DNA from 3 places in the Orenia sp. genome. Region 2 is predicted to be linked to each of the others. Evidence: riboswitches for the same ligand, from Rfam matches in the RefSeq annotation. Region 2 holds a riboswitch; each other region holds the start of a gene.
What was found. Region 2 has a riboswitch for S-adenosylmethionine ahead of ACTCDL_RS12440 (DUF6485 family protein). Riboswitches for the same ligand answer to the same signal wherever they lie in the genome.

Region 1 (5,171 bases), on a different contig from region 2:
CAAGCATAGAGTTGATAATCATGAAATTACTTACTCTAAGCCAAATAATCACCCTAAAGATAATAACGATAGGAGCTTTTCAATAGATAATATCTCAGATAATGTTTTTACTTTCCTAAAATTAATGTATGAAGTCTATAAAGAAGAAAACCCAGCTAATGAGATGGCTATATTAAATAACTTTTATCATGTATCTCACCATGGAATTACCCTAGGTTATGAAGAAGCTATCGATAACCTCCATGGAGAAGAAATCATAAAAGAGATAATTGATAATACCTATAGTCATATAATAGAAAAATTAGACAACTGGTTTGCCAAACATAACATTGAATTAAAGGATAAGAAACCTTCTGACCTTAAATCTATTGAGATTGAAGAAGAAATCAAAAAATTTGTCAGTAAACTATTAATAGAACAGAAATTTCATAAACAATAAAATAATTTGAAAATATCAGGCTTAATGCTATCTTTCTAAGCCACTAGACTACTTAATCATTATTTAGCCTATAAGATATAAAATTAACCCTAGATGGATATCCATCTAGGGTTAATTTTATTCATTCTATTTTATTTTCTATAATCTAGCATCAGCTTTTAGTTGCTCTACCTTATTAGTTCTCTCCCAAGGTAAATCTAAATCATTGCGACCAAAATGACCATAAGCAGCCACTTGACGATAATGGGGCTTACGTAAATCCAAAGTTTCAATAATCTTTCCTGGCCTTAAATCAAAATTCTTATTTACTAGCTCTACAATCTTACTCTCTTCAATCTTGGCAGTCCCAAAGGTATCAACCATAATAGATACAGGATAAGCTACACCGATTGCATAAGATAATTGTACCTCACATTTATCAGCTAAACCTGCTGCTACAATATTTTTGGCTACATAACGAGCAGCATAAGCAGCAGATCGGTCTACCTTAGTAGCATCCTTTCCAGAAAAAGCTCCTCCACCATGACGAGCCATTCCACCATAAGTATCAACTATAATCTTGCGCCCTGTCAATCCTACATCCCCTTGTGGTCCACCAATTACAAAACGACCTGTTGGATTGATAAAGTATCTAGTCTGATCATCTAATAAATTAGTATCAATCACTGGCCTAACTACATATTCAATCATATCTTCCCTTATCTGTTCCAAACTTACTTCTGGATGGTGTTGAGTTGAAATAACAATAGTATCAATCCTTACAGGCTTATCATCTTCATACTCAATAGTTACCTGAGTCTTACCATCAGGTCTTAAGTAATCCAAAACCTCCTCTTTTCTGACCTTAGCTAGACGTCTAGCTAATTTATGGGCTAAAGTAATTGGTAATGGCATCAACTCTTCAGTCTCATTACTAGCATAGCCAAACATTAATCCTTGATCCCCAGCACCAATCTCTTCACTCTCTTTTCCTTCTTTAACCTCTAAAGCCTCATCTACACCTTGAGCAATATCAGGAGACTGCTCATCAATTGAAGTCAATACTGCACAAGTTTCAGCATCAAAACCATACTTAGCACGAGTATAACCAATCTCTCTAACTACATTACGAGCAATTTTAGGAATATCAACATAGCAGTTGGTAGAAATCTCACCAGAAATTAAGATCATACCTGTTGTTATTGTAGTCTCACAAGCAACCCTTGCCTGTGGATCCTCCTGTAAAATTGAATCTAATACAGAATCAGAAATCTGATCAGCTACTTTATCTGGATGCCCCTCTGTAACTGATTCAGATGTAAATAAATATCTCTTACTCATTTAATTACCTCCTTAAATAATATGTAATAAATAGTTTACAGTGTATAGTGTACTCTGCTCACCCTTAACTGTTTGATTTAAAATAAAAAAACCCCTCCTATAAGGAGAGATGAGTTAATAAGAACCTAAACATCTCCCAAGGTATCTCCTTGTAGGAATTAGCACCTTTCCTTTACAGGTGGTTGCCGAGCTTCATAGGGCCTGTCCCTCCACTACTCTTGATGTATCATTATTCTTTTTTTTAATAAATTTATTATCTCCATTAGTCTAACACTTTAAGAGATATTTGTCAATAGTCACCCTTTATATTTTGCGTGATCACAGTTGACCTTATACATCCACCTCTACTGTTTGGTTGATACTGACTTCTGTAGTAGTTATATTACAATTATAAGCATAAATTTCTACCCCATTTTCAGCAGCTTCCTTCAATTTCTTAGCAAACTTTAGATCTATTCTCTGATGGGGAGTAAACTTATAGGCATCAGCCCTTTGAATGATAAAGATTACTGCTACCCTGTAACCTTCCTGATGTGCTTTAATTAATTCATCTAAATGGCGTCTCCCCCTTTTAGTTGGAGCATCTGGAAATTTAGCTACTCCTTCTTCTACCAAAGTTGCAGACTTAACCTCAATTAGACATTTCTCACCCTTTCCTCTTAAATAAAAGTCTAGGCGACTATTACCATAAGTATACTCTGGCTTAATCTCTTCATAACCCCTAAATTGAAGCAAATCACCTTCTAAGAGGGCATTCTCTACCAACCTATTAGTCAAATGGCTATCTATAGATATTAACTTATCATTATACTCTACTAATAATAAACTATACTCAGTCTTCCGATTGGCTTTAGGGTAATGAGCTACAAAGACTTTAGTCCCTGGGATCATTAACTCCTCCATCCGCCCTGGATTTGGGACATAAGCCCTAACTTCCTCTCCCTTTAAATCAACTTTAGCTACAAACCTATTCTCTCTTACAATTAATCTTCCTTCTTTAAGTTCTCTATCCATTACTACCTTTGCCATATACCTAGCTCCTTCCATTATTAAGTTTAAGTCTGAGTATAAGCTTAAGTTTTAAACCTACTTAACCTCAAAGTTGATTATAAAATTCTCTACTAAATCTTAATTTTCTTTTTAATCACCATAATTCTTCCGTTATTTGTTATTAAATTCTATAAAATGTATTTATCTTCCCATTATTTACAGATTGAGATTAGAGATGACATGTGTTATTCTAATCACAGCCAATTAAAAAAGGAGGTATATGAAAGTGATAAAAAACAAACAATATATAGTTGCCCTTGTATTATCAACAATACTAATCTTTGCATTAGCTGCAAGTAGTTATGCTAGTGAAATCTATAGAATCCAGTCAGGTGACTCTTTATTTACAATTGCACAAAAATTCAATACTTCAATCTCTAATTTAATTAGAGTTAATAATATTAGTAATCCTAATATTATTTATTCTGGACAAGCATTAAGTCTACCTTCTACTAATAAAAAAACAAGTTCTAATTCTTATGATTTTAATAAGGTAGCTAGTGATGGGAGAAAAAGCTCTAATAGTTCTTTTAATACAAAATATAGCAATACCAATTGGACAAATAATAATGATATTGTGATAGCAAAACCCAAACAAAAAGAAAATATTAAAAAAATATACCGTAAAGGGCCTCATACTATGAAGGTAGCTTTAACCTTTGATGATGGACCAGATCCAGTATATACTCCTCAAGTACTTGATGTATTGAAGAAGTATAATGTAAAAGCTACTTTCTTCTTAGTTGGACAGAGGGTAGAAAAGAACCCTGCTGTAGTTAAGAGAATATATGAAGAAGGTCATACTATTGCTAGTCATTCTTGGGAGCATAATAATCTAAATACTCTAACTAAAAATGAATTAGAGAAGGATATGAGTGATACAGATAACTCTATTAGAAAAATTATCAATAAGAGACCTGAACTAATGAGACCACCTTATGGTGCTGCAAATAGTTCTACTTTAGAACAACTTAATAATATGGGCTATAAGGTAATTCATTGGTCTATAGATTCTTTAGATTGGAAAGCTAAAAGCAAAGAAGAGGTACTAGCCAGAACATTACCAGATATTCATGAAGGTGCAATTCTTCTTTTCCACTCTGCTGGAGGAAAGGGGCAGAGTCTAATGCCAACTATTAATGCACTTCCAACTATTATTGAAACATTACAAGATAAAGGTATTGAAATGGTTACAGTTGATGATTTATTATCACTATCTGCTTATAGGAGATAATGATAAGTCAAGCCTTTAAAGGCTTGGCAATACATAAATAATAGATTTAAAAACCCCGTCTATAAGACGAGGTAGAGGATTAAATTTCTTCTTTAATCCTTGGATACAATTCATCTGCTGTCTCTGCTTGCACAAGCTCTCCATCAACTAAAGCAAAAGGTCCCATAGCACAGTCACCACAAAATCCCAAGCAAGCTTCAACTTCTACACTAACATCATCAAGCTCTTCTAATCTATCAATTAATTCTTCAACCCCATGGACAAAGTTATTTTCACAAAAGCTTACTACTGCCATCATTTCACCTCCAAAATTAATAAGTGATGATTCCTAAGTAAATATTAAGAGTCAAGGTTCACTACTTACTCTTTATTATCTCTATTAACTCTGAAACTGATACATCAGTAAAGTCTAAATCAGCTAATTCTATTCCTTGACTAATAGCCTTTCGCAAAGTAGCCGACTTACTCATATCTCCTATTACAATAGCACCTATGACAGCTCTATCCTTAATCATAACCTTGATATACTTATTCTCTTGCTCTTCACAAATTGTATCTATCCCATCTCGCTTATCATTATCTCCTATAGAGAATAAAGATAGTCCAAAGGCATTGAGCATAACTGTTGGAATGATATGCTGATAGCTAGCATCTTCACCTACAATATTATACCCTGCTATCTTGCCCTGCTCAATGGCAATTGGCCATAACCCAAACCCTTTATTATCTAGCTCTGATACATCACCAACAGCATAAATATCAGGATAATTTGTCTGCATTCTATTATTTACAACAACACCAAAGTCAGTCTCTATCTCTGTTCCCTCTAGTATGTCTAAGTTAGGTTTAATTCCAGTAGAATAAATTACCATATCACATTCCACCTCTTTTCCCTCAGCAGTTACAACGCCTTTAACCTTATCTTGACCGATTATCTCCTTAATAGCTGTAGCCACTAAAGGCTCAATATTATGTTCTCTAACTCTCTCTTCTAAGATTTGACAGGCCTTTTCATCTAACTGTTCTGGCATCAAATAAGAACATATCTCAGCTACCATAACCTCTTTACCTGCTTGACTAAGAGCCCATGCCATCTCTAGGCCCAATACCCCTCCACCAATAATTAAG
Region 2 (5,171 bases):
CTGATTCCAGATTCCCGATTCCTGACACAAAAGTGTTACATTATCTTTCTATTGTTTCATTCTAGAGTTGTTTATCTATAAATTCTTCTTTATAAATATCTCTTAAAATTGTTTGGATACCTTTACTCACCATATTAAGTCTCAGAGCATAGTATATAGTATCCGCTGGTAATATTTCCTAAAAGAAAGAGGAGTGTTAGATGAATAACAACAGATTAGAAAATTATAAAATGAAGTCAGAGCCTATTGGAAAGGGAAATTTCTCATCTGTTTACTTGGCTGAAGACATTAAACAGCAATGCGAGGTTGCAATTAAAGTATCCTCTCATATTAATATGACTAAGCATGAAGCCTTCATAATGGAGAGTTATGGAAATCATCCATTTTTACCTAAATTTTATGAATTCTTTATAAAAGAGAGTAAAGCTTATATTGTAATGGAATACTTCCCAGGAGTAAGAATTGGACATTGGAACTATCATTCCACAGGGAAAAAGAGGAGTAAAGAAGATGCTATTCTTATCACATTAAATATCTTAGAAGGTTTACAACGTCTTCATCAAATAGGATTTGCTCATCATGATCTCTTACCTAAAAATATACTGATTATGAATGATAACCCAAATAGGATAAAATTGATCGATTTTGGGCTAGCAAAACCTCTAAACTCAGAAAAAAACCAGAGATATAAAATAAATGACCTATCTGTAGCAGCAAGTATGTGTATTTATTTAATCAATGGAGTCGTTTCAAAGCCAAGAATAGATGACCTAGAATCACTGGAGGATGATTTAAAAGAGGTTTTATTCAAAGCCTATCACCCTAATATTGAGCAGAGGTATCAATCTGCAAAAGAGTTTATTAAAGCTTTGAACCCTTTAGTTTAAAAATCATGAGGATGATTAATATATAAGAGCATAAAAAGACTCTAGTAACAAAGTTGTTACTAGAGTCTTTTTATTGTATTTAAGTTTTTATTTTTTAACCATTTACCTTCTCCAAAGCCTGCTTTAAATCAGCAATAATATCCTCTACTCTTTCAATTCCTACAGATACTCTAATTAAATTATCTGTAATACCTGCTGCTAGCTGGTCTTCTGTTGATAACTGTTCATGAGTAGTAGAAGCTGGATGAATAATTAAAGTTCTAGCATCTCCAACATTGGCTAATAATGAACATAACTCCACATTATTAATCAATTCCTTACCAGCTTTCACTCCACCTTTAATTCCAAAGCATAACATTCCACCAAAGGCTTTTTGTTGCTTCTTAGCAAGCTCATGATGTGGGTGGCTCTCTAAACCTGGATACCTAACCCATTCTACCTGAGGATGAGCTTCTAACCATTGAGCTACCTGCAATGCATTTTCAGAGTGTCGCTCCATTCTAAGTGCTAAAGTCTCTAAACCTTGAATGAATAACCATGTATTGAAAGGGCTTGCTGCGGGTCCAATATCACGATAACCTTCTACTCTTGCTTTTAATAGAAAATCGGCAGGGCCTACAATAATTCCACCAATTGAGCTACCATGACCACCGATATATTTAGTAGCTGAATGGACTACAATATCAGCTCCAAATTCGATTGGTCGAGATAAGTATGGTGTACAGAAGGTATTATCAACTACTAATTTTAAATCATGTTTATGGGCAATTTCTGCCACTTTTTCGATATCTACTATATCCAAAGTAGGATTTCCTGGGCTCTCCAAATATAAGAACTTAGTATTTTCAGTGATAGCTTCTTCCCAAGCATTAAGGTCATGGGGATCAACAAAGTTAGTATCAATTCCATACTTAGGTAAAGTTACATCAAATAAGTTATAAGTACCTCCATATACATACTTAGATGATACTATCTCCCCTCCACCTTCAGCTAAAGTAATCGCCGTTAAATGAATCGCAGACATACCTGACGAAGTAACTAGTCCAGCTTCTCCACCCTCTAGCTCTGCTAATCTCTTTTCAAATACATCATGGGTAGGGTTCATAATTCTTGAATAGATATTACCTGCTTCCTCTAAAGCAAATAACCTAGCTGCATGGTCTGCATCATCAAAGACATAAGAAGTCGTCTGATAAATAGGTACTGCTCTTGAGTTTTGACTATCCTGTTTTGGACTATAACCTCCATGTAATGCAACTGTTTCAAATCCATATTTTCCTTCTCTACTACTCATTTTATTAACTCCTCCTTAAATTATAATTAACTATTTTCTAAATAGAATTTAGCAAAATCACCTAAATTGTAACTCTTAAGTTCACTTAAATCTTCATTAACCAGTTTAAAGAAACAATCAGGGATTTCATTACCTGCAAGATTCTTCTTAATACAAGGATCACAACCTAGAGAATGATTATTAGGGTGATTCTTACATTTTAAATTATCACAACTACAAAAATGTTTAGTGCTCAACTTTATTCCTCCTAAATAAAAAACCTCTTCGCCAAGAAGAGGTTTAAAATTTCTATAGACCACTTCTTATCTCTCAATACCTTTAAGGTATCGCTGGAATTGGCACCGCCATAGTAACTAATTACTACTGGTTGCCGGGCTTCATCGGGCCAGTCCCTCCACCACTCTTGATAAGATTAATATTTTCTATTTTTTATAATAATAACATAAGCAAGTAAACCTGTCAAGGTTTACTTATTAATTTTCTTCAACTTTTTGTTGTTTACCTTGATTTAAATAATTTATATTTTCATTAATAATATCATCAACCACCTGCTCTGGACTGATAGTCTTCAACCAAAACTCTTGATAATGTTTATCGATGATCTTATTCAGCCCTTCTTTTAAGTCATAATTAGAAGTTATACTTCTATAGACACCTCTGTCAACATAACTTAGCATCTCTTTTTTAAGATTACTGCTTAACTTGACACTATCTTGCCAACTTCTTTGCAAAGGTAGATAAGCAGGTATAGCCTTCAATTTTTGAGCTAAATATAAATTCTTTTCTTGGTTGATGAATTTAGCAAATTGGTAGACTGCTTTACTATGATCATCTCCTTGATACTCTTGTTGTCTAAAAAGAAGTAGAGAGGTAACTTTTATCGGTACTTTATGATTGCTCGAATTACTTGGAATAGGTAACAAGCTTATATCAACATATCTCTCCTTGTGATCTCGCTTAAGCAAATTATTTAATAAGAAGATATTGATAGGTGCTATTATTCCAGCATCCCCTTCCCACAAGCCTGCTATTAATCGTTTATTCATCTTATTGATCTTCCTTGGAAATATCCTTTCTTTACGTAATTTATCTAGAAAAATAAAGATCGTCATTAAAGTCTGCCTATTTAAAGAACTACCATCGGCAGAGAGTAAATTATCATCTTCCATAGTAGTCAGTAACTGATAAAAGATCTCTGAGTTGTAAGGATTAAAGACAATATAAGCATCATCATGTGAGTCTTTAACCTTAATAGCACTCTGAAGAAATTCATCCCAGCTCCATCCCTGGGATTTGATTTTAATTAAATCCACTCCACTTGCATTTAACATCTTCTGATTAGCTACCCAAGTTTGAGGAATTAGCCAGTTAGGTAACCCCCAAATCTTATTATTATATACTAAAGCCGATATCCCTCTATACTTATCTCTATCACCTTCTTCAAATAAAAGGTTAACAGGTATCTGTAACTCTTTGCTAATTAGCTTACTAGAGAAGATATCATCGTAAATATCTGGTGGAGTACCCAAACTTAGTGATTCCCTAAGCTTCTCTTCTCCCGTAGAGAAAGGTAATAGCTGATAGGTAACCTTGATATTATGAAACTTCTTATTGAACTGTTCAATTGACTCTTGGAGAAACTGCTTATAATCTTCATCGTGACCTATCAAAAGATCATAATCCCAATAGCTAACATGATATTCTTTATCGGGATTTATCATTACTTCAGGATCAATAGTAAAGGGTTTAGACCTACTTTGATACTTAAGATAGAAAGTAATCCCCCCACTTGCTATAGCAATAGCCAACATGATAGCTATAATTAGCTTCCAATTTAAAGTTTTCTTTGAACTTTCAGTCAATGCTTCTTTTCCTCCTCTCTTCTACTTGATATTTAAAATATAAAAAGTATTATCATCAGCAACTAAGTCATCCTTTAAACCATAAAAAAGTTTAAACTCCTCCATGGCATCCTTGCTATCTTTTCCAAACCTACCGTCGGTATAACCTGGATTAAAACCCTGCTTTCTCAATTCTTCTTGCAAGATCAAGACATCTTCACCTACTCTACCAGGATCAATATTATATTTCATCTCCACACTATCTCTAGTACCAATAATCTTAACTCTAGTCCCTACCTTCACCCACTCAAAAAGTACTTTAACATCACGATTGAACATTCTAATACAACCATGGCTAGCAGCTCTTCCAATAGAACCAGGTTTGTTAGTACCGTGTATCCCATAAATTCCCCAAGGGACATTTAATCTCATCCACCTAACTCCAAAACCACCACCCCAATCTTTATCTTTAGCAATCACAGCCCACTCACCAACAGGAGATTTAGTAGAAGGTTTGCCTATGGCTACAGGAAAGCTATGAAATGCTTCTCCATTGGCATAGACTGTCATCTGGCGTTTATAACCATTTACTAAAATAGAAACTTCACCTTTAGGTAAAGCTAACTTATTGTTGCTTGCTTTTAATGGTAAGTCTTTAGTCAATTCATCACCTAATTTAAACCACGTCTGATCAGTTACTATACCAGTCTCCTCTAATCCCCTGTTGTATTGAAAATTTCTAACAGCTAAATAAGTTTTCCAATCATAGGTTGAATTTAAATCACCTTGATAAAAGCCTAGCTCCTTTAATTGGGATTGTAGTTCCCAAATATCATCTCCCTTAAGTAGTGGATTTTGTAAAGAAAGTTGTCTTACAGATTGACAACTGCAATGGTTATTGACTTCTCTAGCTGAACTATTAGGAAGAATTAAAGTTGAAATTAGTAAAGATAAGAGCAATATCCTCATTGTTGTTAACTTCAATCTTATTACCTCTTTTCATATATTATCTTATCAATAATTATGTGAAAATCACCTATAATATACAAATTAGCTCCTTTACAATATCAATTTTTTAAACAGATAAGCAAAAGTTCTCATATACTATTATAAACTTATAAAGGGGGCTTATTAATATGTGCTGTTTAG
Region 3 (5,171 bases), on a different contig from region 2:
TTAAATTCTAAATTCTTTGGATTATCTACAATATCTACTGGAGTAGCTGTTAAACCAGCCTGCTCACTTAATTTAATTAAACCTTTAGATTCTAATAATAGTAAGGCTCTTCCTTCATTAGTTGCATCACTAGGGATTGCAATTACTGAACCATCTTTTAAATCTTCAAGCTTAGCAATCTTCTTTGAATAAAGTCCAATTGGTTCAACATGAACCTTAGCAACAGAAACCAAGTCTAAATCTCTCTCTTTGGCAAAGTTATTTAAATAAGGAGCATGTTGGAAGAAGTTTGCATCAATACTTCCATCTGCTAATGCTAAGTTTGGAGTAACATAATCAGTAAACTCCTTAACCTCTAAAGTAATCCCTTCCTTCTCTAATAAACCTTTTACTACATCATTTAAAATTTCAGCATGGGGTACTGGTGTAGCACCTACCACAATCTTATCAGCCTTCACACTAGCTTCTTTACTACCTCCACATCCAACTGCCAATACTCCTACCAATAATACAGCTATTAAAATAAGTAAATTTCTTTTCATCTTCTCTCCTCCTCAAAGTATTAATTTACAATTTATAATACACAATGTACAATTAAGACATTAAATAGTAGTTCTCTAAAAAATTAATTGTAAATTGCCAATTGTACATTGTCAATCTTCTTTAACTGTGGTCTAAACTTCTGGCTAAATAATTACCTAAGTTTTGAACAATCTGAACTATCACCACTAATAACACAACTGTTTTAATCATTACATCAGTCTGGAAGCGATGATACCCATAACGGATTGCTATATCTCCTAAGCCACCAGCTCCAATCGCCCCAGCTATCGCTGAATAGCCAATTAAACTAATAGCAGTAATTGTTAACCCTAAGACCAAAGATGGTAAAGCCTCTGGTAATAGTACCTTACTGATAATCTCCCAAGGATTTGCACCCATAGCTTGAGCTGCCTCTATGACACCACTATCAACTTCTTTTAAAGCACCTTCTACAATCCTTCCAATAAAGGGTATAGCTCCAATTGTCAAGGATACAACAGCTGCTGAAGTTCCAATTGAAGTCCCTACTATTATTCTAGTAAAGGGAATTAAAGCTACCATCAAGATAATAAAAGGAATTGATCTAGTGATATTTATAAAGGTGCTCAATATCAAATTTATAGCTTTATTCTCTAAAATATTACCTTCTTCACTAACGACTACTCCTACTCCCAAAGGAATTCCAAATAAAGCTCCTAAGAGCATCGAGATTGAAACCATATAAGATGTCTGTAAGATTCCTTGCCATAAGAGCCCACTATCCTTAATTAGAAGAGACAACACTTCCTTCATTCTCAATCACCTCCACTTTAACCTCTAATTCTTCAATTAGATAATTAATTCCATCTTCTATTAATGCTGGAGTCTCACAGGTTAATTCAATAATTAATGTTCCAAAAGGTGTTCCTTGAATCTTATCTATGTTACCATAAAGTATATTGGCATCAATTGCAAAGTTATGCACCAATTCCGAAATCATTGGCTTTCCTGCTGATTCACCGATAAAAGATACCTTAACCAATCTACCCTTGTCTGGATTAGCCACAGTTACTCTAGATAACAACTCCTCTGGAACATTTGCATTGATTACCCTCTCGATAAATCTCTTAGTAACCTCTGCTTGCGGATTAGTAAAGATATCAATTACATCACCATGCTCAGCAATACTTCCTTTATCTAGAACTGCAACCTTGGTACATATCTCTTTAATCACTTCCATCTCATGGGTTATGATTACGATAGTAATCCCCAACTTATCATTAATCTCTTTTAAAAGTTCCAAGATAGAGTGAGTAGTCTCAGGATCTAAAGCTGAAGTAGCTTCATCACAGAGCAATACCTTAGGATCATTTGCCAAAGCTCTAGCAATACCTACTCTCTGCTGTTGCCCTCCACTAAGTTGACTAGGATAGTTATTAGCTTTATCAGATAGACCGACCAACTCTAACAATTCTGCTACTTTAATAGCAATCTCCCTCTTAGTCTTACCTGCAATCTCTAAAGGAAAGGCCACATTATCAGCTACAGTCCTTGATTTAAGTAGATTAAACCTTTGAAAGATCATTCCCATCTCTTTTCTGGCTTCACGCAATTTATGGTTACTTAATTTAGTAATATCTTGACCATCTATAATAACCTCTCCTGATGTTGGCTCTTCTAGTAGGTTAAGACAACGAATTAGAGTGCTCTTTCCTGCACCACTTGGTCCAATTACTCCAAAGATTTCTCCCTCATCTATCTCTAGATTAATATTATCAAAAGCCACTACTTGCTTATCCTTACTCTGATAAACCTTTGTTAAATTATTGATCGTAATCATAATACTTCCTTCTCTCCTTATTAAAAGAATTCCCCTCTTCTGCCTAATAGAGAAGAGGGGATAATATTTTTAATCCCTTCTCTTATCTATCAGGAATTAGCACCGCCATAGAAATTGAGTTTTATTATAAGTATAAGTCTAAGTAAGAACCATATCTTAACTCAAACTTAATCTTAAACTCAGACTCAGCGTACTACCGGTTGCTGGGCTTCATTGGGCCAGTCCCTCCACCTCTCTTGATAAGAATCTGTATAACAGTGACAAGTACTAAGTGACGAGCAATTAGCAAAAACTTGTTACTTATACTTTTTTATAGGTCTTCCTCAACCTTTGTGAAAATATATTATTACACTCTTAGCCACAGGTTTTAACCTGTGGTGCTACCATAGATTTTGTATAGACTACGGGTTAAAACCCGTAGCTAGATAATAATTTAAAATTATTATTACTTGTAATCACAAAGTCCGTTGTTGAACCTTTTTTATTAATTCCTATATTTAACCAAAAAACTTCTTCTCTATAAGAGAAGAAGTTTTACCGTCTTCTCTTATCTATCAGGAATTAGCACCTTTCCCCTTGCAGGGGGGTTGCTGGGTTTCATAGGGCCGGTCCCTCCACCTCTCTCGATAAGAGTTACTTATTTAAGTTATTAGTATCATATCAATTTATTTATCATTTGTCAACAGCTTTTGAAAAATTGCTTATAGCAAATCTTTCAAAGCCTTACTTAGCTGGTCAGGGCAAGAGGTTCCATTGCGACATTCAATTCCTGCTAATTTATCAGCTACATACTCAACAGTCTGCCCCTCTGCTAAAGCCGAAATAGCTGACTGATTACCATTACAACCCCCAATAAACTTTACCTTCTCAATAACCTTTGCATCATTAATCTTAAATCTAATCTCTCTGGCACATACTCCACTTGTTTTAAAGACTTGCATTCTAACGACCTCCTAAATTATTAACTGATTAAATTATACCAGAGAGTTAAATAATAAATCAACTAATATCAGATTTATTAGAAGTTATCAAGCTAGTGCACTCTCATCACCTGAATCTAAGGTAAATAAGCAAGAAGACCTAAATTTATCCTTATATTCCCTCAACTCTTCAAAATCAATCTCTTCTGGTAAGGGTATCACCTGCAAATCTGCTTTTGGCAGTTCATCATAAGCTTCAGGCTTTTTGGCAAATACATTGACATTAGGAATTCTGCCCATTTCTGCTACCAGACGTAAGTATTCTTTGGCATCTTCATCATACTCTTGATTCTCAAGCTCTGCAATCATTCTTAGGTTTGCTTCCCAATTGAGTTTAAGCTTATAGGCTATTAATACAGCTAAATCCTGGTTATCTAACTCCATATCTAGGTCCCACTTAGGTCCTTGATTTTCAAACCAGAGATTCACATCCTCCTCTTTACCCATTCCTTTAACTGGATGCTCATCAAATAATAGCACTCCAATCTCATTTTGACGGCATATCTTAATCAGCTCTTTCATATCATCTTCACGTTTTGGATCTTCTGGCATCTGTAATAAGATGATATTTGGTTTAAAGAAGGTACTTCCAAAGGTCTGAATCCCAGCCTTTAAATTCTCACTAAACTCTGAGACTGTAATCACTGTCCATGAAGCAAATATCCCTTTCTTTCTAATTCCTTCAGTAAAATCTGATAGTTCATCAATTAACCTGTCCTTATCTTCCTTATCAGCAAGCCCTATTATCTTCAAAAAACCCTTTGGATAACAGATATTTTTAACAAATTTATAAGACTTGTCCAACCAAGCTGTATTCTCAATTGGTAAGAGTAGATTTGCTTTCCAGGTTCTCTCTTGATGTACAGCTAAATCATGCACCTTTTTAGCTGCCCATTCAGCTAATGCCTCAAATAAACCACTTCTAACATCACCAAAAGGAGCATTTAGGTGGCGTCTTAATAAAAGACCATGAATTACTAAAACAATTACTACTGCTATTATACTAAAGCTAGGATTGATGATAAACATCGCAAAGATACATCCCAAAGCACCTAGTAGCGAAACAAAATTTGGTATCCTAAACATTGGTCTAAAGCTAACTAACTGTAAGCTCTGTTCAATTAAAACCACTACATTAATCATAGTATAGGTGATTAAAAAGAACATTGTAATTAATGGCGCAAGTACATTTAAGTCTCTTAGCATAATTGCAGCTAAAACTATTGCCCCTGTCAGAAATAACGCATTTCTTGGTTCACCATTAACAGATTTTCTAGCAAACCACTTACCTTTAGGCAAGATATTACGATTACCAAGGGCCTGCAGTATCCTAGGTGCTCCTACAATAGAAGAAAGTGCTGATGAAAAAGTAGCTCCTAATAGACCTATTAAAACCGCTGGTCCCCAAATAGATTTATCAATCATCACTGTATAGTTCTCAATAAGCTCTGAAACTGATGCAGAACGGGCTAGCCAATAAGCCAAAGCAAGATAAATCACTACACTAACACCAATAGCACTCATTGTCCCTAAAGGAATATTTTTGCGAGGGTCTTTAAGTTCACCTGACATATTAGCACCTGCCATAATCCCAGTTGAGGCAGGAAAGAAGACTGCAAATACTGCCCAAAATCCTATTCCTGAAAAGTTATTCTCTGGTGAACCAGGAAATTTACCTATCCATTGAATATCAAAGTGCATAGAACCAGTAACTGCTGCTATCCCTACACTTAATAATGAAATCCCTATAATGACTAAAATAAAATGCTGTATTTTAAATGCAAAGTTAGCACTAATAAAGGCAATAGTAAATAGAACAAAAAAGGTAA

Region 1: linked by a shared signal. The riboswitch ahead of metK (methionine adenosyltransferase) and the one ahead of ACTCDL_RS12440 (DUF6485 family protein) in region 2 are both predicted to bind S-adenosylmethionine.
Region 3: linked by a shared signal. The riboswitch ahead of ACTCDL_RS04500 (methionine ABC transporter ATP-binding protein) and the one ahead of ACTCDL_RS12440 (DUF6485 family protein) in region 2 are both predicted to bind S-adenosylmethionine.

The regions. Positions count from the first base shown of each region.
Region 1 covers NZ_JBSQYM010000126.1:704-5,874, forward strand. Annotated here, with positions in the region: gene ACTCDL_RS11810 (DUF5610 domain-containing protein) at 1-439, shown strand, start outside; gene metK (methionine adenosyltransferase) at 578-1,759, opposite strand; SAM riboswitch class I at 1,886-1,987, opposite strand; gene sfsA (DNA/RNA nuclease SfsA) at 2,090-2,788, opposite strand; gene ACTCDL_RS11825 (polysaccharide deacetylase family protein) at 3,036-4,043, shown strand; gene ACTCDL_RS11830 (YuzB family protein) at 4,123-4,338, opposite strand; gene ACTCDL_RS11835 (NAD(P)/FAD-dependent oxidoreductase) at 4,400-5,171, opposite strand, start outside.
Region 2 covers NZ_JBSQYM010000139.1:3,021-8,191, reverse strand. Annotated here, with positions in the region: gene ACTCDL_RS12450 (protein kinase domain-containing protein) at 201-887, shown strand; gene ACTCDL_RS12445 (O-acetylhomoserine aminocarboxypropyltransferase/cysteine synthase family protein) at 982-2,181, opposite strand; gene ACTCDL_RS12440 (DUF6485 family protein) at 2,208-2,417, opposite strand; SAM riboswitch class I at 2,481-2,594, opposite strand; gene ACTCDL_RS12435 (ABC transporter substrate-binding protein) at 2,655-4,043, opposite strand; gene ACTCDL_RS12430 (L,D-transpeptidase family protein) at 4,065-5,006, opposite strand; gene ACTCDL_RS12425 (hypothetical protein) at 5,159-5,171, shown strand, end outside.
Region 3 covers NZ_JBSQYM010000027.1:12,220-17,390, reverse strand. Annotated here, with positions in the region: gene ACTCDL_RS04510 (MetQ/NlpA family ABC transporter substrate-binding protein) at 1-542, opposite strand, end outside; gene ACTCDL_RS04505 (methionine ABC transporter permease) at 664-1,335, opposite strand; gene ACTCDL_RS04500 (methionine ABC transporter ATP-binding protein) at 1,307-2,362, opposite strand; SAM riboswitch class I at 2,442-2,608, opposite strand; SAM riboswitch class I at 2,907-2,995, opposite strand; gene ACTCDL_RS04495 (TIGR03905 family TSCPD domain-containing protein) at 3,064-3,303, opposite strand; gene ACTCDL_RS04490 (amino acid permease) at 3,391-5,171, opposite strand, start outside.